4 regions of the Streptomyces sp. NPDC091279 genome follow, and region 1 is predicted to be linked to each of the others. Evidence: riboswitches for the same ligand, from Rfam matches in the RefSeq annotation. Region 1 holds a riboswitch; each other region holds the start of a gene.
The links. Region 1 has a riboswitch for cobalamin ahead of metE (5-methyltetrahydropteroyltriglutamate--homocysteine S-methyltransferase). Riboswitches for the same ligand answer to the same signal wherever they lie in the genome.
Positions count from the first base shown of each region.

Region 2: another riboswitch for cobalamin. It lies ahead of ACIQOU_RS15920 (ribonucleoside-diphosphate reductase subunit alpha); the one in region 1 lies ahead of metE (5-methyltetrahydropteroyltriglutamate--homocysteine S-methyltransferase).
Region 3: another riboswitch for cobalamin. It lies ahead of ACIQOU_RS31715 (cobalamin biosynthesis protein); the one in region 1 lies ahead of metE (5-methyltetrahydropteroyltriglutamate--homocysteine S-methyltransferase).
Region 4: another riboswitch for cobalamin. It lies ahead of ACIQOU_RS00295 (CbtB-domain containing protein); the one in region 1 lies ahead of metE (5-methyltetrahydropteroyltriglutamate--homocysteine S-methyltransferase).

Region 1 is NZ_JBIVVA010000004.1:390,203-396,104, reverse strand. It holds gene ACIQOU_RS12180 (serine hydrolase domain-containing protein) at 1-1,122, opposite strand, end outside; gene ACIQOU_RS12175 (hypothetical protein) at 1,047-1,874, opposite strand; partial or broken gene ACIQOU_RS12170 (protein kinase) at 2,204-2,596, opposite strand; gene ACIQOU_RS12165 (hypothetical protein) at 2,788-3,069, shown strand; cobalamin riboswitch at 3,283-3,502, shown strand; gene metE (5-methyltetrahydropteroyltriglutamate--homocysteine S-methyltransferase) at 3,663-5,902, shown strand, end outside.
Region 2 is NZ_JBIVVA010000005.1:577,717-583,618, forward strand. It holds gene ACIQOU_RS15905 (GntR family transcriptional regulator) at 1-479, shown strand, start outside; gene ACIQOU_RS15910 (DUF3311 domain-containing protein) at 892-1,155, shown strand; gene mctP (monocarboxylate uptake permease MctP) at 1,152-2,762, shown strand; cobalamin riboswitch at 3,194-3,350, shown strand; gene ACIQOU_RS15920 (ribonucleoside-diphosphate reductase subunit alpha) at 3,481-5,844, shown strand; gene ACIQOU_RS15925 (ribonucleotide-diphosphate reductase subunit beta) at 5,844-5,902, shown strand, end outside.
Region 3 is NZ_JBIVVA010000015.1:61,602-67,503, reverse strand. It holds gene cobN (cobaltochelatase subunit CobN) at 1-521, opposite strand, end outside; gene ACIQOU_RS31720 (cobyric acid synthase) at 518-2,026, opposite strand; gene ACIQOU_RS31715 (cobalamin biosynthesis protein) at 2,023-2,967, opposite strand; cobalamin riboswitch at 3,061-3,203, opposite strand; gene ACIQOU_RS31710 (hypothetical protein) at 3,366-3,587, opposite strand; gene ACIQOU_RS31705 (anion permease) at 3,626-4,879, opposite strand; gene ACIQOU_RS31700 (lysozyme) at 5,023-5,763, opposite strand.
Region 4 is NZ_JBIVVA010000001.1:58,648-64,549, reverse strand. It holds gene ACIQOU_RS00305 (ABC transporter substrate-binding protein) at 1-853, opposite strand, end outside; cobalamin riboswitch at 911-1,088, opposite strand; gene ACIQOU_RS00300 (CbtA family protein) at 1,266-2,018, opposite strand; gene ACIQOU_RS00295 (CbtB-domain containing protein) at 2,039-2,254, opposite strand; cobalamin riboswitch at 2,296-2,444, opposite strand; gene ACIQOU_RS00290 (pyruvate carboxylase) at 2,482-5,856, opposite strand.

The sequences.
Region 1 (5,902 bases):
TTGGCGGAGCAGGTCGGGCTTCAGGGTCTCGTTGGTCTGGGTGGTGATCGAGAAGGTCAGGGAGCGGCGGCCGTCCGGGGTGGCGGCGATCAGCTGGGTGTAGCCGGGGAAGTTGCCGGTGTGGCCCAGCACGGCGCCGCAGCGGGTGGTGTAGCGGAAGATGCCGAGCCCGGCCGCGTTCCGTCCCGGGCCCGCGGGCTGGGACGCGCCGTCGATCCAGCGCCGCTGCTCACCCACCACGCCCGCGCCGTACAGGGCCCCGCCCGCGTAGCCGCGCACGAAGCGCGTCAGGTCGGCGGGCGTCGACACGATGCCGCCCGACGCCCACACCCCGGACGCGCCCAGCTCCTCGCTGACGTCCTGCGGTGGAGCGGGCGGCGCGACGTCGTAGCCGTGCAGATACGGCTCGGGCAGCCGGTAGCCCTGCGGGAGGCTGGTGGAGCGCAGCCCGAGCGGCCGGTCGACGAGGGTCCGCAGCAGTTCCTCGTACGGGGTCCCGGTCGCCGACTCGGCCATCAGGGCGACGGCGATGTTGTCGGAGTTGGAGTAGTGGTACCGGCTGCCGGGGCGGAAGGCGAGGGGGTCGCCGGCCACGTAGTCGAGGAGGCGGCGGGAGTCGAAGTGGTGGTGCGGGTCGGCGGTGACCTCCCGCACGAAGGCCGGGCTGCTGGTGTAGTCGGGCAACCCGCTGGTGTGTTGGAGCAGTTGACGGAGCGTCACCTTGTGCCAGGCGTCGGGGAGTTGAGGAAGGCGTCGGCCGAGGGTGTCGTCGAGGCCGAGGGCGTGCCGGTCGACCAGGGTCAGGGCGACGGCGGCGCTGAACGCCTTCGCGGTGCTGGCGATGCGCATGTGGTCGTCGGTCTCCGGTGGCCTGCCGGTGGCGAGGTCGGCGACGCCCGCCCGGACGACCCGGGTACGGTCCTCGTCCCGCAGAACGGCGATGAGTCCGGGCGGCCCGCCGGGGGCGTCGACCAACTCCTGTGCCCGGCGCTGGAGTTGGTCACCCTCCGGCCCGGGTGCGGTGGAGGCGTGGGCGCCGGCCGGGGTCAGGGCCGCGACGCACGCGGCGACGAGGGCGACGGCCGACAGACGCGGGCGTGAGCGAGCGGTGCGACGGGGCATGGGGTCTCCGGGGAGCCGGGGCTGCGCTGGCAGGCCCAGCCTTCACCGGCGCCGACGGCCGGGCCTCCCCCGCTGCTGCATCCGGCGCAACGGCCGCTGCCGGGCCGCTCACCCGTCGTACGGCACCTCCTTGACGACCTTGCCCTGGGGGTCGGCCACCAGCCGCCCTCGTGGTAGGCGTTGCCGAGGTGGATCATCATTCCAGCGGCGGTGTCGAAGACGGTGTTCGGTTCCTGGAGGGCCAGATAGCGCGTCGTCGGTTTGCTGACCTTGAGGTCCTTCTCGGCCTTGGTGATCAGGGCGGGGACGGCGTCCCTGCCGAAGTTCTTCAGGCTGACGGGCTGGTCGCCGCCGGACGGGCTGCCGCTGATGATGCCCTTCTCGGCGCCCGTGTCGGCGCGGTAGGTGTACCGGTCGTAGCGGGTGCTGCTGCCGGGGGCCATCGCCCGCGCGGAGACGGTCTCGGGCTGGACCACGAGGGCGCTGAACATGGTCCGGCCGGATGCGGCCTCGATCGCCGCGATCGCGGTGCGGATGCCGTCGGGGCTGAGCAGTCCGCCGCTCGCGGTCGTCGCGCCCGACGCGGTGGCCGTGGGGCTCGCGGAGCGGGTGGCGTCGGTCGAGGAGGTCCGCTGCCCGGTCGGGCCGCCGGTGCCGGTGCCGGCGGCGCCGTTGCCCGAGCCCCCGGGCCATGCCCACCAGACGGCCCCGCCGACCACCACGACCCCGAGGCCCGCGACCCCGGCCGGCACACGCCGTCCCCGCCCCGGCCGCCGGGCGGCAACCGGCGGTGCGAGGGCACCCGGTGACGGCGTTCCGGTCGCGGGGTGCTGTGGGGGCGCGAGGGGGGAAGGAGGTGACGGGCGGGGACGTGGTCCCTGCCGGGTACGGGGTGGGCGGCGGCACGTAGGGGCCGGTGGTCGGCAGAGGGGGCGCGTCGGTGGTCCGCGGACGGGGCGGGGCGTCGGCCGGAGACGCAGGGGAGGTCGGGGGTGCCGATGAGGGAACCGGTGGCGGTGAGGGCGGTCGAGTCGCGGATCGCGGCGATGCCGAAGTCGGTGAGGACGGGGCGGCCGTCGGTACGCAGCAGGACGTTGGCCGGTTTCACGTCCCGGTGCTGGACACCGGCGGCGTGGGCGGCGCGCAGCACGGCGAGGACACCCCGGCCGATCCGGGCGGCCTCGGCAGGTGTCAGGGTGCCGCGGGCGAGGCGCATGGTGAGGGAGCCGCCCTCGACGACCTCCATGACGATCCACGGGTATGGGTCCTCGCCGCCGTCGACGATGTGGTGGATCGTGACGACGTTCGGGTGCGCGACCCGGGCCAGCGCGCGGGCCTCGCGCAGCACCCGGGCGCGCAGCAGGCGCGCGGCCGGCGGGTCGTACTCGGCGAGTCCCGGGTCGGCGGGCCCGACCTCCTTGACGGCGACACCGCGGTGCAGCAGCAGGTCACGGGCGCGCCATACGGTGCCCATGCCTCCGCCGCCGAGTCTGGCCTCCAGCGCGAAGCGCCCGTCGACGACCCGTCTGCCGCCGTCCCCCTCGTTCATGCACGGTCCCCCTCGTTCATGGCGAGGAGCTTAAGAACCTGCTCCGACAACGGTCCCGGCCGCCCGGGGGCCGTTCGACGCGCGCGAGCGGGAAAGTCTCTTTATCGTCGTTCCATATGAGCCACACCTTCGATGAGCTGGTGGAGAGACAGCGCGCGGCCGACCAGGCACACGGCCGGGTCGAGGAGCTGCGCGCGTCCTACGGGCCGCCGACGCACGAGGGCGGCTGGAGCGGCGAGCAGTCGGACACCTACGAGACCGCGTGGCGCGCCTGGCGTGATCTGGCCCGGGAAGCCCAGTCGACGTTCGCCGAGTACGCGAAGGACGAACACCGGCCCCGTGACGAGGTCGAGGCCGAGGTCAAGCGCGCGGTCCGGCGGCCGGGCACGGCGGACTGAACCGGGCGGCCCGTACGGTCGCCGGTCGATCCGGGGTGGTCCGTCCGGGGCGTCCCCCAGGGGTTCGCGGACCCGGTGGCCCCTACCCGTAACGGGTCACAAACGTGCCCAGGAGCCTTCCCGTCCGTCTCTCGTTCCACGCCCCCGGGCCGCGTGGGTCTCCTCACCTTCCGAATCATGGACGGGGCGCGCCACACCCCGGGATCGGCGTTTACGCTGGTCCGTGCAGCTGGTTCGCCCCGTCCGCCAGGCGGGAGCGTCGCAAGAGGGAACCCGGTGGGAATCCGGGACTGCCCCGCAGCGGTGAGCGGGAACGACCGCCGTCATACGCACTGGGCCCGGACGGGCCTGGGAAGCGACGGCCAGTAGGTGACCTCCCCCAGGGAGGACGTGCCCGTGAGTCCGAAGACCTGCCACCTGCCCGTGTGCGACACCCCGCGCACGGAATTCCGGTGACCTCGTGGGCGGGTCGGCGTGCATATCGAACGGACGACCGCGCCTGCCGCGTGAGGTCGGACCGTCCGGTTCTGTCACCCTTCGCGCTCGCGTCCCGTCGCCGGGATCTCAGGGATTCATCTCGCGAAGGAGATTCCGTGACCACCAAGCCCGCAGCCGCGGCAGCACGGGCCACCGTGTACGGCTACCCCCGTCAGGGACAGCACCGAGAGCTGAAGAAGGCGATCGAGGGTTACTGGAAGGGCCGCGTCACCGCTGACGCCCTCCGGGCCACCGCCGCCGAGCTGCGCCGTACGAACTGGAACCAGCTGGCCGAGGCCGGCATCGACGAGGTCCCCACGGGTGACTTCTCGTACTACGACCACGTCCTGGACACCACCGTCATGGTCGGCGCCATCCCCGAACGGCACCGGGACGCCGTCGCCGCCGACGCGCTGGACGGGTTCTTCGCCATGGCGCGCGGCACCCAGGCGGTCGCGCCGCTGGAGATGACCAAGTGGTTCGACACCAACTACCACTATCTGGTACCGGAGTTGGGCCCGGACACCGAGTTCGCCGCCGACTCCACCAAGCAGGTCGCCGAGCTGAACGAGGCCCGCGCGCTGGGCCTGACGGCCCGTCCGGTGCTGGTCGGTCCGGTCACCTATCTGCTGCTGGCCAAGCCCGCGCCCGGTGTCGCCGCCGACTTCGAGCCGCTCACCCTCCTGGACCGGCTGCTGCCGGTGTACGCCCAGATCCTCGCCGACCTGCGGGCGGCCGGTGCCGAGTGGGTGCAGCTCGACGAGCCCGCCCTCGTCCAGGACCGCAGCCCGGCCGAGCTGAACGCCGCCGCCCGTGCCTACCGTGACCTCGGTGGCCTCACCGACCGGCCGAAGCTGCTGGTCGCGTCGTACTTCGACCGGCTCGGCGACGCCCTGCCCGTCCTCGCGAAGGCCCCGGTCGAGGGCCTGGCGCTGGACTTCACGGAGGCCGCCGCGGCCAACCTGGACGCGCTGGCCGCCGTCGGCGGACTCCCCGGCAAGCGCCTGGTCGCCGGTGTCGTCAACGGCCGCAACATCTGGGTCAACGACCTCGGCAGGTCCCTCGCCACCCTGGGCACCCTGCTCGGGCTCGCCGACCGGGTCGACGTCGCGGCGTCCTGCTCGCTGCTGCATGTGCCGCTGGACGCGTCGGCGGAGCGGGACATCGAGCCGCAGATCGTGCGCTGGCTGGCGTTCGCCCGGCAGAAGAGCGCCGAGATCGTCACCCTCGCCAAGGGGCTGACCCACGGCACCGGCGCGGTCGCCGCCGAACTCGCCGCCAACCGGGCCGACTTGGCCTCCCGCGCGGCCTCCCCCCTCACCCGTGACCCGGCGGTGCGGGAGCGGGCGGCGGCCGTCACCGACGCCGACACGCGCCGCTCGCAGCCCTACGCCGAGCGGACGGTGGCGCAGCGCGCCCATCTCCGGCTGCCGCCGCTGCCGACGACGACCATCGGATCGTTCCCCCAGACCAGCGAACTGCGCGGCGCGCGGGCCGAGTTGCGGGCCGGGCGGATCGACACGGCCGGGTACGAGGAGCGCATCAAGGCGGAGATCCAGGAGGTCATCTCCTTCCAGGAGAAGACCGGCATCGACGTCCTCGTGCACGGCGAGCCCGAACGCAACGACATGGTGCAGTACTTCGCCGAGCAGCTCGTCGGCTACCTCGCCACGCAGCACGGCTGGGTGCAGTCGTACGGCACCCGGTATGTCCGGCCGCCGATCCTGGCCGGGGACATCTCGCGTCCCGAGCCGATGACCGTGCGCTGGACGACGTACGCGCAGTCGCTCACCGACCGGCCGGTCAAGGGCATGCTCACCGGGCCCGTCACCATGCTCGCCTGGTCGTTCGTCCGCGACGACCAGCCGCTCGGCGACACCGCCCGGCAGGTCGCCCTCGCCCTGCGCGACGAGGTCAACGACCTTGAGGCGGCGGGGACTTCGGTCATCCAGGTCGACGAGCCCGCGCTGCGCGAGACGTTGCCGTTGCGGGCGGCCGATCGCGGTGCCTATCTGGCGTGGGCGACGGAGGCGTTCCGGGTGTCCACCGCCGGGGTGCGTCCGGACACGCAGATCCATACGCACATGTGCTACGCGGAGTTCGGTGACATCGTCCAGGCGATCGACGATCTCGACGCGGATGTCATCAGTCTGGAGGCGGCGCGTTCGCACATGCAGGTGGCTCGTGAGCTGGCCGCGCACGGGTATCCGCGTGAGGCGGGGCCGGGTGTGTACGACATCCATTCGCCTCGGGTGCCGAGTGTCGAGGAGGCCGTCGTGCTGCTGCGCACCGGGTTGGAGGCGATTCCCGCCGAGCGGTTGTGGGTCAACCCTGACTGTGGTCTGAAGACCCGGGG
Region 2 (5,902 bases), on a different contig from region 1:
AACTCACGTCCTACACCGAGGACATGCGGGCCCAGGGGCTCGAACCCACGTCGCAGCTCCTGGACATCGGGTACGTCACGGCCGACGACCGGCTCGCCGGGTTGCTCGACATCACCGCGGGTGGGCGGGTGTTGCGGATCGAGCGGTTGCGGATGGCCAACGGGGAGCCGATGGCGATCGAGACGACGCACCTGAGCGCGAAGCGGTTTCCCGCGCTGCGGCGGTCGTTGGTGAAGTACACCTCGTTGTACACGGCGCTTGCCGAGGTGTACGACGTGCGGCTCGCGGAGGCGGAGGAGACGATCGAGACGTCGCTCGCCACGCCTCGGGAGGCGGGGTTGCTGGGTACGGATGTGGGGTTGCCGATGCTGATGTTGTCTCGGCATTCGCTGGACCTGGGCGGTCAGCCCGTGGAGTGGGTGCGGTCCGTCTATCGCGGGGACCGGTACAAGTTCGTGGCCCGGCTCAAACGTCCGTAGGGGGTTGGCGGTTCGCCGTGGCGGGGCAGGTCGTCGGACGAGTGCGGCGCCGTCGCGGCTGATCGCGCAGTTCCCCGCGCCCCTTACAAGCAGGGGGTTGCCCGGCCGTGGGCTGGAATACTCGGGCCGGTCGGTCGCGCCCACGCGGCGGAGCCGCACATGGACAACGCCCCGCGCCCCTTACAAGCAGGGGGTTGCCCGGCCGTGGGCTGGAGAGCTCGGGTCTCGCTGCAAGCCTCAACCTGCCCCCGGTGTACGGGATTTCGGGCAAGCGTTCTACTGGGCGGAGGTTCGTTCTCGTGGTGTACCGATATGCGGGCGTGGTCTTCCGTCGGGGTGGGGGGCTGACCTAGATTGCGTGCGCTTGCGCTGGTGAAGCGCAGGTTCACGCACGAGGGACGGAGCCGCGGATATGTCGGAGTTGCGGGAAGCGGGACCACCGGTGGTGACACCGGTACGGGTGGTGATCGCGCTCTGCCTGGCGGCGCCGTTCGTGGCGGTGCTGTGGGTCGGGTCGTTCGCGAAGACGGACCCGACGTTCATCGGCATCCCGTTCTTCTACTGGTACCAGATCGCGTGGGTGCCGATCTCCACCGCGCTGACCTCGATCGCCTACCAGCTGTGGAAGCGCGACCAGCGTGCCCGCACCGGCGCGAAGGGGGGTGCGTCGGCATGAAGGACGGCGTGAACGGCGTCGCGCTCGGCGTCTTCATCTTCTTCTTCGTGGCCGTCACGGCCGTCGGCTTCCTCGCCGCGCGCTGGCGGCGGGCCGAGAACGAGCAGAGCCTCGACGAATGGGGCCTGGGCGGACGGTCGTTCGGCACCTGGATCACCTGGTTCCTGCTGGGCGGCGACCTCTACACGGCGTACACCTTCGTGGCCGTTCCGGCGGCGGTGTACGCGGCGGGCGCGGCCGGCTTCTTCGCGGTGCCGTACACGATCCTGGTGTTCCCGCTGATCTTCACGTTCCTGCCCCGGCTCTGGTCGGTCTCGCACCGGCACGGGTATGTGACGACGTCGGACTTCGTGCGGGGCCGTTTCGGCTCCAAGGGGCTGTCGCTCGCGGTCGCCGTCACCGGCATCCTCGCGACGATGCCCTACGTCGCGCTCCAACTCGTCGGCATCCAGGCCGTCCTGGACGTGATGGGCGTGGGCGGCGGCGCGGACACGCACTGGTTCATGAAGGATCTGCCGCTGCTGATCGCGTTCGGTGTGCTGGCCGCGTACACGTACTCGTCGGGGCTGCGGGCACCGGCGTTGATCGCGTTCGTGAAGGACACGCTGATCTACCTCGTCATCGCGGTGGCGATCATCTACATCCCGATCAAGCTCGGCGGCTTCGACGAGATCTTCGCGAAGGCCGACGCCAAGTTCACGACGGCGGGCGCGGGCGGGCTGCTGCCACCGGCGGCCGGGCAGTGGACGTACGCGACGCTGGCGCTCGGGTCGGCGATGGCGCTGTTCATGTACCCGCACTCGATCACCGCGACGCTCTCCTCCAAGAACCGTGAGGTGATCCGCCGCAACACCACGATCCTGCCGCTGTACTCCCTGATGCTGGGACTGCTGGCCCTGCTCGGGTTCATGGCGATCGCGGCCGGCGTGAAGGTCGACAACGGCCAGCTGGCGATCCCCCAGCTGTTCGAGGACATGTTCCCCGACTGGTTCGCGGGCGTAGCGTTCGCGGCCATCGGGATCGGCGCGCTGGTGCCGGCGGCCATCATGTCGATCGCGGCGGCGAACCTGTTCACGCGGAACATCTACAAGGACTTCATCAGGCCCGACGCGACGCCCGCGCAGGAGACCCGGGTCTCCAAACTGGTCTCGCTCCTGGTGAAGGTCGGCGCGCTGGCGTTCGTGCTCACGATGGACAAGACGGTCGCCATCAACTTCCAGCTGCTGGGCGGCATCTGGATTCTCCAGACGTTCCCGGCCCTGGTCGGCGGCCTGTTCACGCGCTGGTTCCACCGGTGGGCGCTGCTGGCGGGCTGGGCGGTCGGCATGGCCTACGGCACGCTCGCCGCGTACGGGGTGGCGTCGCCGACGCAGAAGCACTTCGGCGGCTCGTCGGCCGACATCCCCGGCATCGGTGAGATCGGTTACATCGGCATGACCGCGTTCGTCCTCAATGCCCTGGTGACGGTGGTCCTGACGTTCGTCCTGAAGGCGACGAAGACCCCCGACGGCATCGACGAGACCACCCCGTCCGACTACACAGCCGACGCAGGCGACCCAGGAGTAACCCCAAACCTCCCCCCAGCAACAGCAACCGCCACCCACTAACCGGTTCCCTGTTTTTTAGGGGCGCGGGGCTGTATCGATATGCGGCTCCGCCGCGTGCGCGCGACAAGCCCCCACCGGACCCCAGCGGGCCGCCGAACCGAACCACCCACGGCGGCCCGCAGCCACGTCCACACCTGAACGCCCCCCAGCACAAACCCCCTGTTTTTTAGGGGCGCGGGGAACTGCGCGACAAGCCCCCACCGACCCCGCAGCGGGCCGCCGAGCGAACCAGCCACGGCGGCCCGCCGTTCATGTCCGCGAGCCCCGCAAACCCGCCCCCAGCCCCGCGCAGGGGGGCCACGCGGGGGCCCGTGCAACGCCCCCAGAACACCCCCAGAAGCCCGCCCGCAGGGCGCTCCCAACGTGACTCAACCCAACGGAGAGTTGACGCTCCGAGACCGTCGCGACACAACATCTGGGGGTGCCACCCTCACCCGGCACTAGATGTATGCTCGTGCTCGCTGTCGCCGCAGGGGAATCCGGTGCGAATCCGGAACTGTCCCGCAACGGTGTACTTGCGTACCCTCGCGTACCCGCGAGCCGTACGCATGGCCAGTCCGAGGACCTGCCGACAGCGCACCCGAACCTCCCGGTCCGGGTGCCTGTAGAACGTCCGGGCCTCGTGGAATGGGCGGCTGGACGCGACACACGCCAGTGTTTCGCGGCTGAGCCCTGCCCGCTTTCGAGGCCCCCGTGCCGAGCGAGGGAGAGCCCCCACGTGACCATCGCGCCAGTCGACCCGGCTTCAGTCACCCCGGTGGAGAACGACGGTCCCGGTGCCGCGCTGCTGCGGACCCTGACCGAGCTGACCGCCGACCTCCCCGACGCCGACCCCGGCCGGGTCGCCGCCGCCGCGCTGCGCGGCCGGTCCGCGCGGGCGGACGAGGCGGAACTGCGCGAGCTGGCCACCGAGTCGGCGGCCGGCCTCATCTCCGAGGACCCCGCGTACTCGCGGCTGGCCGCCCGGCTGCTGACCATCAGCATCGCCAAAGAGGCCGCCACGCAGGGCGTCACGTCCTTCACCGAGTCGATCACCGTCGGCCACCGCGAGGGCCTGATCGCGGACCGCACCGCGGAGTTCGCCCGGGTGCACGCCGCCCGCCTCGACGCGCTGGTCGACCGCCAGGGCGACGACCGCTTCGGCTACTTCGGCCTGCGCACCCTGTACAGCCGTTACCTGCTGCGTCACCCGATCACCCGCAAGGTCGTCGAGACGCCCCAGCACTTCATGCTGCGGGTCGCCTCCGGTCTCGCCGAGGACGACAGCCTCCGTTCGGTCGACGAAGTCGCCGCGCTCTACGGGCTCATGAGCCGCCTGGACTACCTGCCGTCCTCCCCCACGCTCTTCAACTCCGGTACCCGGCACCCCCAGATGTCGTCCTGCTACCTGCTGGACTCGCCGCTGGACGAGCTGGACTCCATCTACAGCCGCTACCACCAGGTGGCCCGCCTCTCCAAGCACGCCGGCGGCATCGGCCTGTCCTACTCCCGCATCCGCAGCCGCGGTTCGCTGATCCGGGGCACCAACGGGCACTCCAACGGCATCGTGCCGTTCCTGAAGACGCTGGACGCCTCGGTGGCCGCGGTGAACCAGGGCGGGCGGCGCAAGGGCGCGGCCGCGGTCTACCTGGAGACCTGGCACTCCGACATCGAGGAGTTCCTTGAGCTGCGCGACAACACCGGCGAGGACGCCCGCCGCACCCACAACCTGAACCTCGCGCACTGGATTCCGGACGAGTTCATGCGCCGGGTCAACGCCGACGGCCAGTGGTCGCTGTTCTCCCCCTCCGACGTGCCGGACCTGGTCGACCTGTGGGGCGACGACTTCGACGCCGCGTACCGCAAGGCGGAGGCCGCCGGGCTCGCGAAGAAGACGCTGCCGGCCCGTGAGCTGTACGGCCGCATGATGCGCACCCTGGCGCAGACCGGCAACGGCTGGCTGACCTTCAAGGACGCGGCCAACCGCACCGCCAACCAGACGGCCCTGCCCGGCCACACCGTGCACTCCTCGAACCTCTGCACAGAGATCCTGGAGGTCACGGACGACGGCGAGACCGCGGTCTGCAACCTCGGCTCGATCAACCTCGGCGCGTTCGTGGTGGGCGGCGAGATCGACTGGGAGCGCCTCGACGACGCCGTCCGCACCGCGGTGACGTTCCTGGACCGGGTCGTCGACATCAACTTCTACCCGACCGAGGAGGCGGGCCGCTCCAACTCCAAGTGGCGTCCCGTCGGTCTGGGCGCGATGGGGCTCCAGGACGTCTTCTTCAAGCTGCGGCTGCCCTTCGACTCGCCCGAGGCGAAGGCGCTGTCCACCCGGATCGCCGAGCGGATCATGCTGGCCTCCTACGAGGCGTCCACCGACCTCGCCGAGCGCAACGGCCCGCTGCCCGCCTGGGAGAAGACCCGCACCGCCCGCGGTGTGCTGCACCCCGACCACTACGACGTCGAGCTGACCTGGCCGGAGCGCTGGGCGGCGCTGCGCGCCCGGATCGCCGCCACCGGTATGCGCAACTCGCTGCTCCTGGCGATCGCCCCGACCGCGACCATCGCGTCGATCGCGGGCGTGTACGAGTGCATCGAGCCGCAGGTGTCCAACCTGTTCAAGCGCGAGACGCTGTCCGGCGAGTTCCTCCAGGTCAACTCCTACCTGGTCGACGAGTTGAAGCGGCTCGGCGTCTGGGACGCGCGGACCCGTGAGGCGCTGCGCGACTCCAACGGCTCGGTGCAGGAGTTCGCGTGGATTCCGGCGGACGTGCGGGCGCTGTACCGCACGGCGTGGGAGATCCCGCAGCGCGGTCTGATCGACATGGCCGCCGCCCGCACCCCGTACCTCGACCAGGCGCAGTCGCTGAACCTGTTCCTGGAGACGCCGACCATCGGCAAGCTCTCCTCGATGTACGCGTACGCCTGGAAGTCGGGTCTGAAGACGACCTATTACCTGCGCTCGCGTCCGGCGACCCGGATCGCGCGGGCCGCCCAGGCCCAGGCGCAGGCCACCGTCCCCGTCCAGCAGGCCGCCGACCCCGACGCCGTCGCCTGTTCCCTGGAAAACCCCGAGTCCTGCGAGGCCTGCCAGTAATGACCAGCGAAGCCAAGAACCTGCTCGATCCCGGCTTCGAGCTGACCCTTCGTCCGAT
Region 3 (5,902 bases), on a different contig from region 1:
AGGGTGTCCACGAAGCCGGTGTTGCCGGAGAGATGGTGGGCCCGGTAGAAGAGCACGCCGACCGTCGGGCGGCCCTCGACGAACGCGCGCTCGCCGTGCACCCCGAACTCCGGCATCGTGCGCGGCTCCACGAACCCCTCGCCGGTCAACAGCACGGTGTCGGAGAGGAACCGGGCGAGTTCGGTGAGGTTGTCGGGGCCACCCTCGACGAGATAGCGCAGCGCCTCCGCGACGACCCCGGCCGGCGCCGACGACTCGGCCATCAGCTCGGCGTCCGGCACGGACTCCCCGCCCAGCAGCACGGTCGGCACCCCGGACGCCTTCAGCGCGGCGAGCCCGTCCTCCCAGGCCCGCTTGCCGCCGAGCAGCCGGACGACGGCGAGGTCGGCGCCGTCGAGCAGCGCGGGCAGCTCCTCGGCCACGTCCACCCGGGTCGGGTTGCCGATCCGGTAGCCGGCGCCGGAGGCACGGGCCGCCAGCAGGTCCGTGTCGGCGGTCGACAACAACAACACTGTGCTCATGCGGGCGCTCCCGGTGGAATGAAAGGCAGTCCTAGTGGCGCGCCCGACTCGATGAGCCGCATGAGCGCGTCCGTGTCCGCGTGCTGTTCGATCAGATCGCCGAGCCGGTCGAGCTGCGCCTCGCGCAGCGCGGCGAACGAGGTGTCGGGCGCCGGCACGAAGCGGCGGCCCGCGGCGGCGGCCACCTCGCGCAGGAACGCCCGCCGGAAGCCGTCCGACTCCAGCGAGCCGTGCCAGTGGGTGCCCCAGACGGAGCCGACCCGGCACCCGTCCAAGAAGGGCTCCCCGCCGGTGACGTCGGCGACCCCGTGATGGATCTCGTACCCGTCGACCTGCTCGCCGAGGGCCGTGCCGGTGGGCCGGGTGAGGGTCTTCTCGCGGGCGAACCGCACCCGCACGGGCAGCACGCCGAGCCCGTCGACATGACCCCGGCGGCTCTCGACGTCGTCCTCGATGTGCTCGCCGAGCAGCTGGAAGCCGCCGCAGATCCCCAGCACCGGGCGCCCTTCGGCGGCCCGCCGCAGCAGCGCCCCGGCCAGCCCGCGCTCGCGCAGCCACTCCAGCGCCCGCACGGTCCCGCGCGTTCCGGGAACGACGACGAGGTCGGCGTCGGCCAGCTCCTCGGGCCGGTCCACGAACCGCACCACGACCCCGGGTTCGGCGGCGAGGGCGTCCACGTCGGTGAAGTTCGACATGAGCGGCACGGCACACACCGCTACCCGTAGTACCTCGGCGCCGACCGGCGGTGTGACGGCCGACTCGCGCACGGCCGCTCTCAGGGACACCCCGAGTCCGTCCTCCTCGTCGATGCCGAGCCCGTCCCGGAACGGCAGTACCCCGTAGGTACGACGCCCGGTGAGGCCGTGCAGCATGTCGAGGCCGGGCTCCAGCAGGCTGACATCGCCGCGGAACTTGTTGACGAGGAACCCGGCCACACACGCCTGGTCCTCGGGCGAGAGCAGCGCGACGGTCCCGAAGAAGGAGGCGAAGACGCCACCCCGGTCGATGTCACCGACGACCAGCACGGGCAGCCCGGCGTTGCGCGCGATCCCCATGTTGACGATGTCGGTGCGCCGCAGATTGATCTCCGCGGGCGACCCGGCCCCCTCGCAGATCACCGCGTCATAGTCGGCGCGCAGTTCGGCCAGGCAGTCCAGCACCGTCCCCAGCAGCCGCTGCTGCCGGCCGCCGTGATAGCCGCGCGCGCTCATCTCGCCGACCGGCTTGCCCAGCAGCACGACCTGGCTGCTCTGCTCGCCGCCCGGCTTGAGCAGCACGGGGTTCATCAGCGCGGTCGGCTCGACGCGGCACGCCTGCGCCTGCATGGCCTGGGCCCGCCCGATCTCCGCGCCCTCGCGCGTCACGAACGAGTTCAGCGACATGTTCTGCGCCTTGAACGGCGCCACCTTCACGCCCTGGCGCACCAGCCACCGGCAGATCCCCGCCGTGACGACGCTCTTGCCGGCGTCGGAGGTGGTGCCCGCGACGAGCAGACCACCGTTCATGACCTGCCTCCCTTCACCAGGAGACGGCCGGCCGCGCTGACCCCGAGGGCGAGCAGGCCGACGCGCCGGGACAGCCGTACGGCCCGTTCGATGTCGGGGACGGTGACGGGGCGCCCCACGGCGCCGTTGAGGACCGGCCGGTGTTCGACGCGGCCCGCGTAGGCGAGGGTGCCGCCGAGCCGCACCCCGAGCGCGCCCGCGAACGACGCCTCCACCGGGCCCGCGTTGGGCGACGGATGCTTCGCGGCATCGGCCCGCCAGGCCCGCAGCGCCCCGCGCGGATCACTCCCGGCGACGGCGGCGAGCACGGCCGTCAGCCGCGCCCCTGGCCAGCCGACGACGTCGTCGAGGCGCGCGGAGGCCCAGCCGAAACGGCGGTGCCGGGCCGACTTGTGGCCGACCATGGCGTCCAGCGTGTTGACGGCCCGGAACCCGAGCAGCCCGGGGACCCCGGCGACGGCGCCCCACACCAGCGCGCCCACCACGGCGTCCGAGGTGTTCTCGGCGACGGACTCGACGACCGCGCGGGCGAGGGCGTCGGCGTCCAGGGCCTGCGGGTCGCGCCCGCACAGATGCGGCAGCCGGGCCCGCGCCCCGGCCAGATCACCGGCCTCCAGGGCGCGCCCGACCGTCCTGGCCTCCCGGGCCAGCGAGGTGCCGCCGACGACGGCCCAGGTGGCGGCGGCGGTCAGGGCGAGGGAACCCGTACGGGAATCCCGTAGGGCACGCGCGGCGAGAGCCCCGAGGGCGACGGCGCCACCGGCGCACACGGCGGTGTGCAGCGCGCCCCACCCCCGATGGTCCCGCCACAGCACCCGTTCCACGGCACCGGCGGCCCGCCCGAACGCGGCGACCGGATGCCCCCGGCGCGGATCGCCGAGCAGCTGGTCGCCGAGGAGGCCGGCGGCGGCGCCGTACGCGAAGACGCGATCGGCACGCACGGGTCAGTCGGCCGTGGGGGCGGGCAGGGCGCTCGGGTTCGTTCGGATGCCGCGCATGGCGAATGTGTCCTCACTCAGGGTGTCCACGCCCTGGTTCGACGAGACCGGCGGTGAGAGTTCCTGGCTCCCGGGGGTTACTACCCCGGTGACAGTGGCGGGACCGCGCCGGATTCGCACCGGCTTCCTCTCGTGCCGCCGTAGCTGGCCCCGGCAGTCCACCACGCTCCACAACGGCAGTCAACTTGCTGTTGACCTGCGGCGAAGGAGTGTGCTGAGGCCCACACACGGCGGCTCGCGGGGGCGACATGACGGTGGGGTGCGGGACGGTGTTCCGTCCCGCACCCCAACCGGTGTCGCGGAGGTCGCGATCGCGTCGGATCGCGATCGGTTCAGGCCATTCAGGCCACGATCAGGGAGATCCCGTACGCCACACCGGCCGCGCACGCGGCGAAGCAGACGTAGGCGCCGGTGGCGGCCAGCGGCGCCGCCCCGCCCTCGGCGGTGGCGCGCTCGCGGCGCGAGAGGCCCATGATGCCGAGGGTGAACAGGGCCACCATGGCCACGGTGACCACGAGGCTGACGCCGAAGACGGAGCCGAGGGCCGCCCAGTCGATCTTCATGTTGCTTCCTTCGCGGGGATCAGCGGGGGTTCAGCGGATCAGACGGCGGCCGGCGGAGCCGGTTCGGCGGTGGTTGCGGTGGGCGGCGGGCCCGGGATGGTGGCCGTCAGATCGTCACCGACGGTGCCCGCGGGCGGCGGGCTGACGGCGGCGATCGCCTGGGTGACCACACCGGCCGGTTCGGCGGCGGCGCTCTCGTCGACGACGTTGTGGTGGTCGACGACCTCGCGCCGGGAGACCTTCCAGATCGCCGCGCTGGAGGCGATGAGGAAGACGGCGACCAGCGCGGTGCCCCAGTCGCCCAGGCCGGTGACGTACTCGGCGAGCGCGCCCACCAGGGCGGCGGCCGGGAGCGTCAGGCCCCAGGCGACGAACATCCGGGTCGCCGTCGACCAGCGGACCACCCCGCCCTTGCGGCCCAGGCCCGCGCCCATCACGGAGCCGGAGACGGCGTGCGTGGTGGAGAGGGAGAAGCCGAGGTGGGAGGAGGCCAGGATGACGGTGGCCGCGCTGGTCTGGGCGGCGAAGCCCTGCTGCGGCTGGAGGTCGGTGAGGCCGGTGCCCATGGTGCGGATGATGCGCCAGCCGCCGAGGTAGGTGCCGGCCGCGATGGCGAGACCGGCGGAGAGGATGACCCAGATGGGCGGGTCCGAGGCGGGGGAGATGGCGCCGCCGGCGATCAGGGCGAGGGTGATGATGCCCATCGTCTTCTGCGCGTCGTTGGTGCCGTGGGCCAGCGAGACCAGGCCGGCGGAAGCGATCTGGCCGGTCCGGTAGCCCTTCGTGGCGGCCTTGCCGTCGGCCTTCTTGCCCAGGGTGTAGGAGAGCCGGGTCGCCAGGAACGCGGCGACCCCCGCGACGACCGGGGCGGCGAGCGCCGGGATCAGCACCTTGGTGACGAGCACGTCGCCGTGGACCGCGCCGGTGCCGGCCGAGGCGATGGTGGCGCCGATCAGACCGCCCATCAGGGCGTGCGACGAGGAGGACGGGAGCCCGACGAGCCAGGTCAGCAGGTTCCAGAGGATCGCGCCGACCAGGGCGGCGAAGATGACCTCGGGACGGATGCCGGTCTCGTCGACGAGACCCTTGGAGATCGTGTTGGCGACCTCCACGGAGAGGAAGGCGCCGACAAGGTTGAGCGCGGCCGACATGGCCACCGCGACCTTGGGCTTGAGGGCACCGGTCGAGATGGTGGTGGCCATCGCGTTGGCGGTGTCGTGAAAACCGTTCGTGAAATCGAACGCGAGTGCGGTGACGACCACAATCGCGAGGATCAGCGAGAAGTTTTCCATTTACCCAGGCAATCGTTCGAAGTCATTGGCGCGATGAACGTAGGCAATGTGGATGAACGGAAGATGAACTGAGACGGGCCGCAGGGTGACCGTGTCCTACGGGTATGACGCCGTCCGCTTCCGGCACCCCACTCGCCCCTCGGCTACCCGCCGCGCGCGAACTTCGTCAGCTGCGCGGCGCTCCCGTTGAAGAGGTTCTGGTCGCCCGGCAGGGCCCCCTTGGTGGCGTGCTGCCAGAAGGTCCAGTACGGCCAACCACCCGGCAGCGGGCCCGCCTTGGAGCCGGGCTGGGCGATCCACAGCGGGTTGGCGGTGAGCGCCCGGCTGTTGCCGGTGCAGGTCTTCCACCAGTTGACGGTCGTGTAGATCACCGGCGGGCGCCCGGTGAGCCGGTCGACCTCGGCGCTGAACGCTTTGATCCAGCGCACCATGCGCTTCTTGCCGACCCCGTAGCAGCGGTGCTTCGCGTCGTACGGGTTGTATTCGATGTCGAGCGCGGGCGGCAGCGTGCGCCCGTCGGCCTTCCAGGCCCCGCCGTTGCGGACGAAGTAGGCGGCCTGCCGGGCACCGGACGACGTGTTCGGCCGCGCGAAGTGGTACGCCCCGCGCAGGATGCCGACGCCGCCCGCGCCCCCGTACTGGGCGGTGAAGTAGGGGTTGCGGTAGGTCGTGGACTCGGTCGCCTTGACGTAGACGAACCGCGCCCCCCTGGCCCGCGCCTTCGACCAGTTCACGGTCTTCTGATGCGATGACACGTCATGCCCCCGAGGCAGCTTCACCACCCCCGAGGCCGACGCGGCGGCCCCCTGCTGACCAGGACCGACGGCCACGACGGCAAGCGCCACCAGACCCCCGACACCCATCCGGGCACGGCTGTAGGTCATTTATCCCCCGTAATACTGACGTGGACGACAAATCACCCGGGACGCTACTGGAAGATCACCAAATGATCATCTGTATCGCCCCCAACAAACCGGCGTGGCGCGCCAAGCCGCCTCACGGACCGCCAGCGCGGCAGGGGCG
Region 4 (5,902 bases), on a different contig from region 1:
GCTGCTTGCGGGTGAGGTCGCCGAGGACGATGACGTCGGGGTTCCGGTCGGCGATGGTCTCCCAGTTGATCTGGGGCCACTCGTCGTGGGTGTCGGCGAAGACGTTCTTCGCGCCGACCGCGCGGGTGATGGCGCCCGGGGCGCCGCAGCAGCCGGCGAGGTAGGGCGACTGGGAGTTGGCGTACCAGTACATGACGGAGACGTCGGAGGCGTGCAGGCCGGTGGTGGCCTTGGTGACCCGCGCCTTGAGCCGTTCGACGAGCTTCTCGCCCCGGGCCTCGACGCCGAAGGCACGGGCGAGGTCGCGGATCTCGCCGTACACGGCGTCGAGGGTGAGCGGCTTGCTGCGGGAGCCGTCGCCGCCGGTGTCGTTGTCCTTGCCCTCGGAGCAGTCGGACGGGGAGACATAGGTGGGCACGCCGAGCTTCTCGAACTGTTCGCGGCTGGCGACGCCGCCCTTGCCGAGGGTGGAGACGAAGGAGGCGGTGACGAAGTCGGGCTCGGCGGCCAGCACCTTCTCGAACGAGGGGTTGTTGTCGGCGAGGCGCGGGACGCTCGCGTTGGCCTTCTCCAGGCCCTTCATCACCGGGTCGGTCCACGTGGCGGTGCCGGCCATGCGGTCGGCGAGGCCGAGGGAGAGCAGGATCTCGGTGGTGCCCTGGTTGAGGGAGACGGCGCGCTTCGGTGCCGTTTCGAGGGTGACCTTGTGCCCGCAGTTGGTGAGGGTGACCGGGAATCCGGCGGCGGCGGACGCGCCGTCCTCGGCGGTGCCGCTTCCGGAGCCGCCGCAGGCGGTGATCAGGACGGCGGGGGCGAGCAGGAGCGCCGCGGTACGGCGGGCGGAACGGAACACGGGTACGCCTCGGTGGTCGGGGCTCGTACGCGGAGCCTTGCCTACGGGTGCCCTCCGCGGGGGTGCGGAGGTGCCAGCAGGTCTTCGGACTCGGGTTCGTCCGGCCGGGGCGCCTTCCCGGTCTCCCAGTGGCTGTCGTGCCCCGCCCGTCCCCCTCACCGCTGCGCGTCAGTTCCGGGTTCGCACCGGATTCCCTGGCCTCGGGTGTGGCTCGACTGGCGCCCCGAGGCTATCAACACGCCGGTGCGGGGCGGGATGTCGGGTACGTGACGCACCTCTCGGTCCGGGGAGGTCCCGGGAGGTCGCGGGGAGGGTCGCAGGGGTCGCAGGGGTCACAGGGGTCGCAGGGGGTACGGGTAAGGGCCCGCGGACGGGTCCGTGGGCCCTTTGCACGGGGTCGCCCGTGGCCGGTTCAGTGGGCGGCGGGGACGGCCGTACCGGCGGCGACGGTGGCGGGCTTCGGGTGGAGGACCCGTTCCGCGAGTTCCCCGAAGAGGAGTCCGAAGCCGGTCCACAGGCTGATCTGGATGGCGAGCGCGGCGAGCCGGAACCGCCACAGGACGCTCGCCGGGAAGTCCGCGGGGACCTCGTCGACGACCGGCAGGAACGCGAAGGCGAGGCCGATCACGACGGCGAACGCGGTGATCGCGGCGACCGTGGCCCACCAGTTCCCGAGCCTCGGGGCGAGCCGCTTGCCCAGCAGGGTCGCGGCGATCGCGAGGAGCACGCTGAGGAGCATCATCAGGAAGTACAGGGTGGTGCGCCGGCCGATGGTGTCGGGGTTGCCGACGGCGGGCGGGTTGGCCGGGTACTTCAGGAACGGCACGACGTAGACGGCGAGCAGGGCGCAGCCGGAGAGCAGCAGCGCGGTGGCCCGGGGGCCGAAGCGGCCGACCCGGCCGAGGGCGAAGCAGTAGGCGAGCGCGGCGATGCCGCCGAAGGCGACCCCGTAGACCAGGACGCCGGTGGCGAGTCCCGCGGTGGACTGGAGGGAGCGGGAGACTACGGCCATCTCGTGCTCGTGGGAGTGCGCCGCCTCGAAGCCGATCGCCTTGTCGACATACGGCTCGCCGAGGAGATAGGCGACGACCAGGGCGAGCAGTCCGGCGCCGAGGCCCGCGAGCATGCCGCGGACGAGGAGGTTTCTTACCGTTGCGGAGTTCATGGGTGTGCGGCGTCCCTCGGTCAGTGGCAGGGGAAGCCGAGCAGGTGGCGGGCGTCGTGGACCCACTCGTGGACGTCCTCGCCGGAGACCACGGAGGTGGCGCCCTGTTCGGCGCCGACGAAGTACAGCAGGACCAGCATGAGGACGCCGAAGAACACCGCCCACGGAACGATGTCCCGCAGGGGCAGCTTGGCCGGGGCCAGGGTGGTGGTCGGCGGAGCGACGGTCTGCGCCATGGCAGGACCTCCTCTGGGAGTTCGCGTCCCAACTCGGTGGTGCACAGGACGACGGACACGGGTCTGACTCACGGCCGCCCGGGTCGGGGCGGGGCGTTCACAGTGGCGCGACCGTGCCGGATTCACACCGGCTTCCGCATGCTGTCGTTCGATTTCGGTGTGACGCTACCCCGTGACACGGGCATGGCCAAGACCACCCCGTGTCACATCAGGGCAAACCCTCGTGGTCAGTCGAGTTCGACGAGGAGGTCGCCGCCCTCGACCTGCTGAATCCGGGTGATGGCGAGGCGGGTCACCCGGCCGCCCCGGGGTGCGGTGATCGAGGCCTCCATCTTCATCGCCTCGATGGTGGCGACGGTCGCCCCGGCCGCGACCTCGTCGCCCTCGGCGACGGAGAGGGTGACGACTCCGGCGAACGGCGCCGCGACATGGCCGTCGTTGCCCCGGTCGGCCTTCTCGGTGGCCGGGATGTCGGAGGCGGCGGCCCGGTCGCGGACCTGGATGGGCCTCAACTGTCCGTTGAGGGTGGACATCACGGTGCGCATCCCGCGTTCGTCGGCCTCACCGACCGCCTCCAGCTCGATCAGCAGCCGGACGCCGGGGTCGAGGTCGACGGCGTACTCCTTGCCGGGGCGCAGCCCGTAGAAGAAGTCCTTGCTGTCCAGGACGCCGGTGTCGCCGTAGGTCTGGCGGTGGGTGTCGAAGTCGCGGGTCGGGCCGGGAAACAGCAGCCGGTTGAGGGTGGCACGCGGGGTCTTCTCCAGGCCCTCGCGGTCCTCGTCGGTCAGTTCCTGGACGGGCTTGGCGGCGGCGCGGCCCTCCAGGGCGCGGCTGCGGAACGGCTCGGGCCAGCCGCCGGGCGGGGTGCCGAGGTCGCCGCGGAGGAAGCCGATGACGGAGTCCGGGATGTCGTACCGGCCCGGCGTGGCCTCGAAGTCGGCCGGGTCGACCCCGGCGCCGACCAGGTGCAGGGCGAGGTCGCCGACGACCTTGGAGGACGGGGTGACCTTGACGAGGCGGCCCAGCATCCGGTCGGCCGCCTCGTACATGGACTCGATGTCCTCGAAGCGGTCACCGAGGCCGAGCGCGACGGCCTGGGTGCGCAGGTTGGAGAGCTGCCCGCCGGGGATCTCGTGGTGGTAGACGCGCCCGGTCGGGGAGGCGAGCCCCGCCTCGAAGGGCGCGTAGATCCGCCGGACGCTCTCCCAGTACGGTTCCAGGTCCCCGACGGCCTGGAGGTCGAGCCCGGTGGGCCGCGCCGAGTGGTCGGTGGCGGCGACGATCGCGGAGAGCGACGGCTGTGAGGTGGTCCCGGCCATGGAGGCGACGGCGCCGTCGACCGCGTCCGCGCCCGCCTGGATCGCGGCGAGGTAGGTGGCGAGCTGACCGCCGGCCGTGTCGTGGGTGTGCAGATGGACCGGCAGCTCGAACTCCCGGCGCAGCGCGGCGACGAGGGTGGCGGCGGCCGGCGCCCGCAGCAGTCCCGCCATGTCCTTGACGGCCAGGACGTGCGCGCCGGCGTCGACGATCCGCTCGGCGAGGCGCAGATAGTAGTCGAGGGTGTAGAGCCGCTCGTTCGGGTCGGACAGGTCGGCGGTGTAGCAGAGGGCGACCTCGGCGACGGCGGTCCCGGTGGCCCGGACGGCGTCGATGGCGGGGCGCATCTGGCCGACGTCGTTGAGGGCGTCGAAGATGCGGAAGATGTCGACGCCGGTGGCGGCGGCCTCCTGCACGAAGGTGTCGGTCACCTCGGTCGGGTAGGGGGTGTAGCCGACGGTGTTGCGGCCGCGCAGCAGCATCTGGAGGCAGAGGTTGGGCACCGCCTCGCGCAGTGCGGCCAGCCGCTCCCAGGGGTCCTCGGCGAGGAAGCGGAGGGCGACGTCGTAGGTGGCGCCGCCCCAGCACTCCAGGGAGAGCAGTTCGGGCAGGGTGCGGGCGACGACGGGGGCGACGGCGAGGAGGTCCTTGGTGCGCACCCGGGTGGCGAGCAGCGACTGGTGGGCGTCGCGGAAGGTGGTGTCGGTGACGCCGAGGGTCGGTGATGCGCGCAGGGCGCGGGCGAAGCCTTCGGGGCCGAGTTCGACGAGCCGTTGCCGGGAGCCTGCGGGCGGTTCCCCGGCGGGCAGCGGCGGCAGCTTGGTGGCGGGGTCGATCAGCTCGGGCCGTTCGCCGTGCGGCTTGTTGACGGTGATGTCGGCGAGGTAGGTGAGCAGCTTGGTGCCCCGGTCGGCCGAGGAGCGGGCGGTCAGCAGGTGCGGGCGCTGCTCGATGAACGACGTCGTCACCCGGCCCGCCCGGAAGTCCGGGTCGTCCAGGACGGCCTGGAGGAACGGGATGTTGGTGGCGACGCCCCGGATGCGGAACTCGGCGACGGCGCGCCGGGCCCGGCCGATCGCGGCCGGGAAGTCCCGGCCCCGGCAGGTGAGCTTGACCAGCATGGAATCGAAGTGGGCGCTGATCTCGGTACCGGCGTGGGTGGTGCCGCCGTCGAGCCGGATGCCGGAGCCGCCCGGGGAGCGGTAGGCGCTGATCCGGCCGGTGTCGGGGCGGAAGCCGTTGGCGGGGTCCTCGGTGGTGATCCGGCACTGGAGGGCGGCGCCGTGCAGGGTGACGGTGTCCTGGGAGAGGCCGAGGTCGGCGAGGCTCTGGCCGGAGGCGATGCGCAGTTGGGCCTGGACGAGGTCGACGTCGGTGACCTCTTCGGTGACCGTGTGCTCGACCTGGATGCGCGGGTTCATCTCGATGAAGTGGTGGTGGCCGTCGCGGTCGACGAGGAACTCGACGGTGCCCGCGTTGCGGTAGCCGATCCGGCGGGCGAAGCGGACGGCGTCGGCGCACATCCTCTCGCGGAGGTCGGGGTCGAGGTGCGGCGCGGGCGCCATCTCGATGACCTTCTGGTGGCGTCGTTGGAGCGAGCAGTCGCGTTCGAAGAGGTGGATGACCTCGCCGTGGCCGTCGGCGAGGATCTGCACCTCGATGTGGCGGGGTTCGACGACCGCCTTCTCCAGGAAGACCGTCGGGTCGCCGAACGCGGAGGCGGCCTCGCGGGCCGCCGCCTCGATGGACTCGCGCAGGGTGGCCGGGTCCTCGACGCGCCGCATGCCGCGGCCGCCGCCGCCCGCGACCGCCTTCACGAACACCGGGAATCCGATCTCACCTGCGGCGCGGACGAGTTCGTCGACGTCGGTGGAGGGCGGGCAGGAGCCGAGCACGGGGACGCCGGCCTCGCGGGCGGCGGCCACCGCGCGCGCCTTGTTGCCGGTCAGTTCCAGGGTCTGGGCGCTGGGGCCGACGAAGGTGATGCCGGCCTCTTCGCAGGCGCGGGCCAGTTCCGGGTTCTCGGACAGGAAGCCGTAGCCGGGGTAGACGGCGTCGGCGCCCGACTCGCGGGCCGCGCGGACGATCTCCTCGACGGAGAGGTAGGCCCGCACCGGGTGGCCGGGTTGGCCGATCTCGTAGGCCTCGTCGGCCTTGAGCCGGTGCAGCGAGTTGCGGTCCTCGTGCGGGAAGACGGCGACCGTGCGGGCGCCCAGCTCGTAGCCGGCGCGGAACGCCCTGATCGCGATCTCACCCCGGTTGGCGACCAGCACCTTGCGGAACATCGCGGCTCCCTTCAGCCTGCCGGTGGACGTGCACCATGGTGTCGGT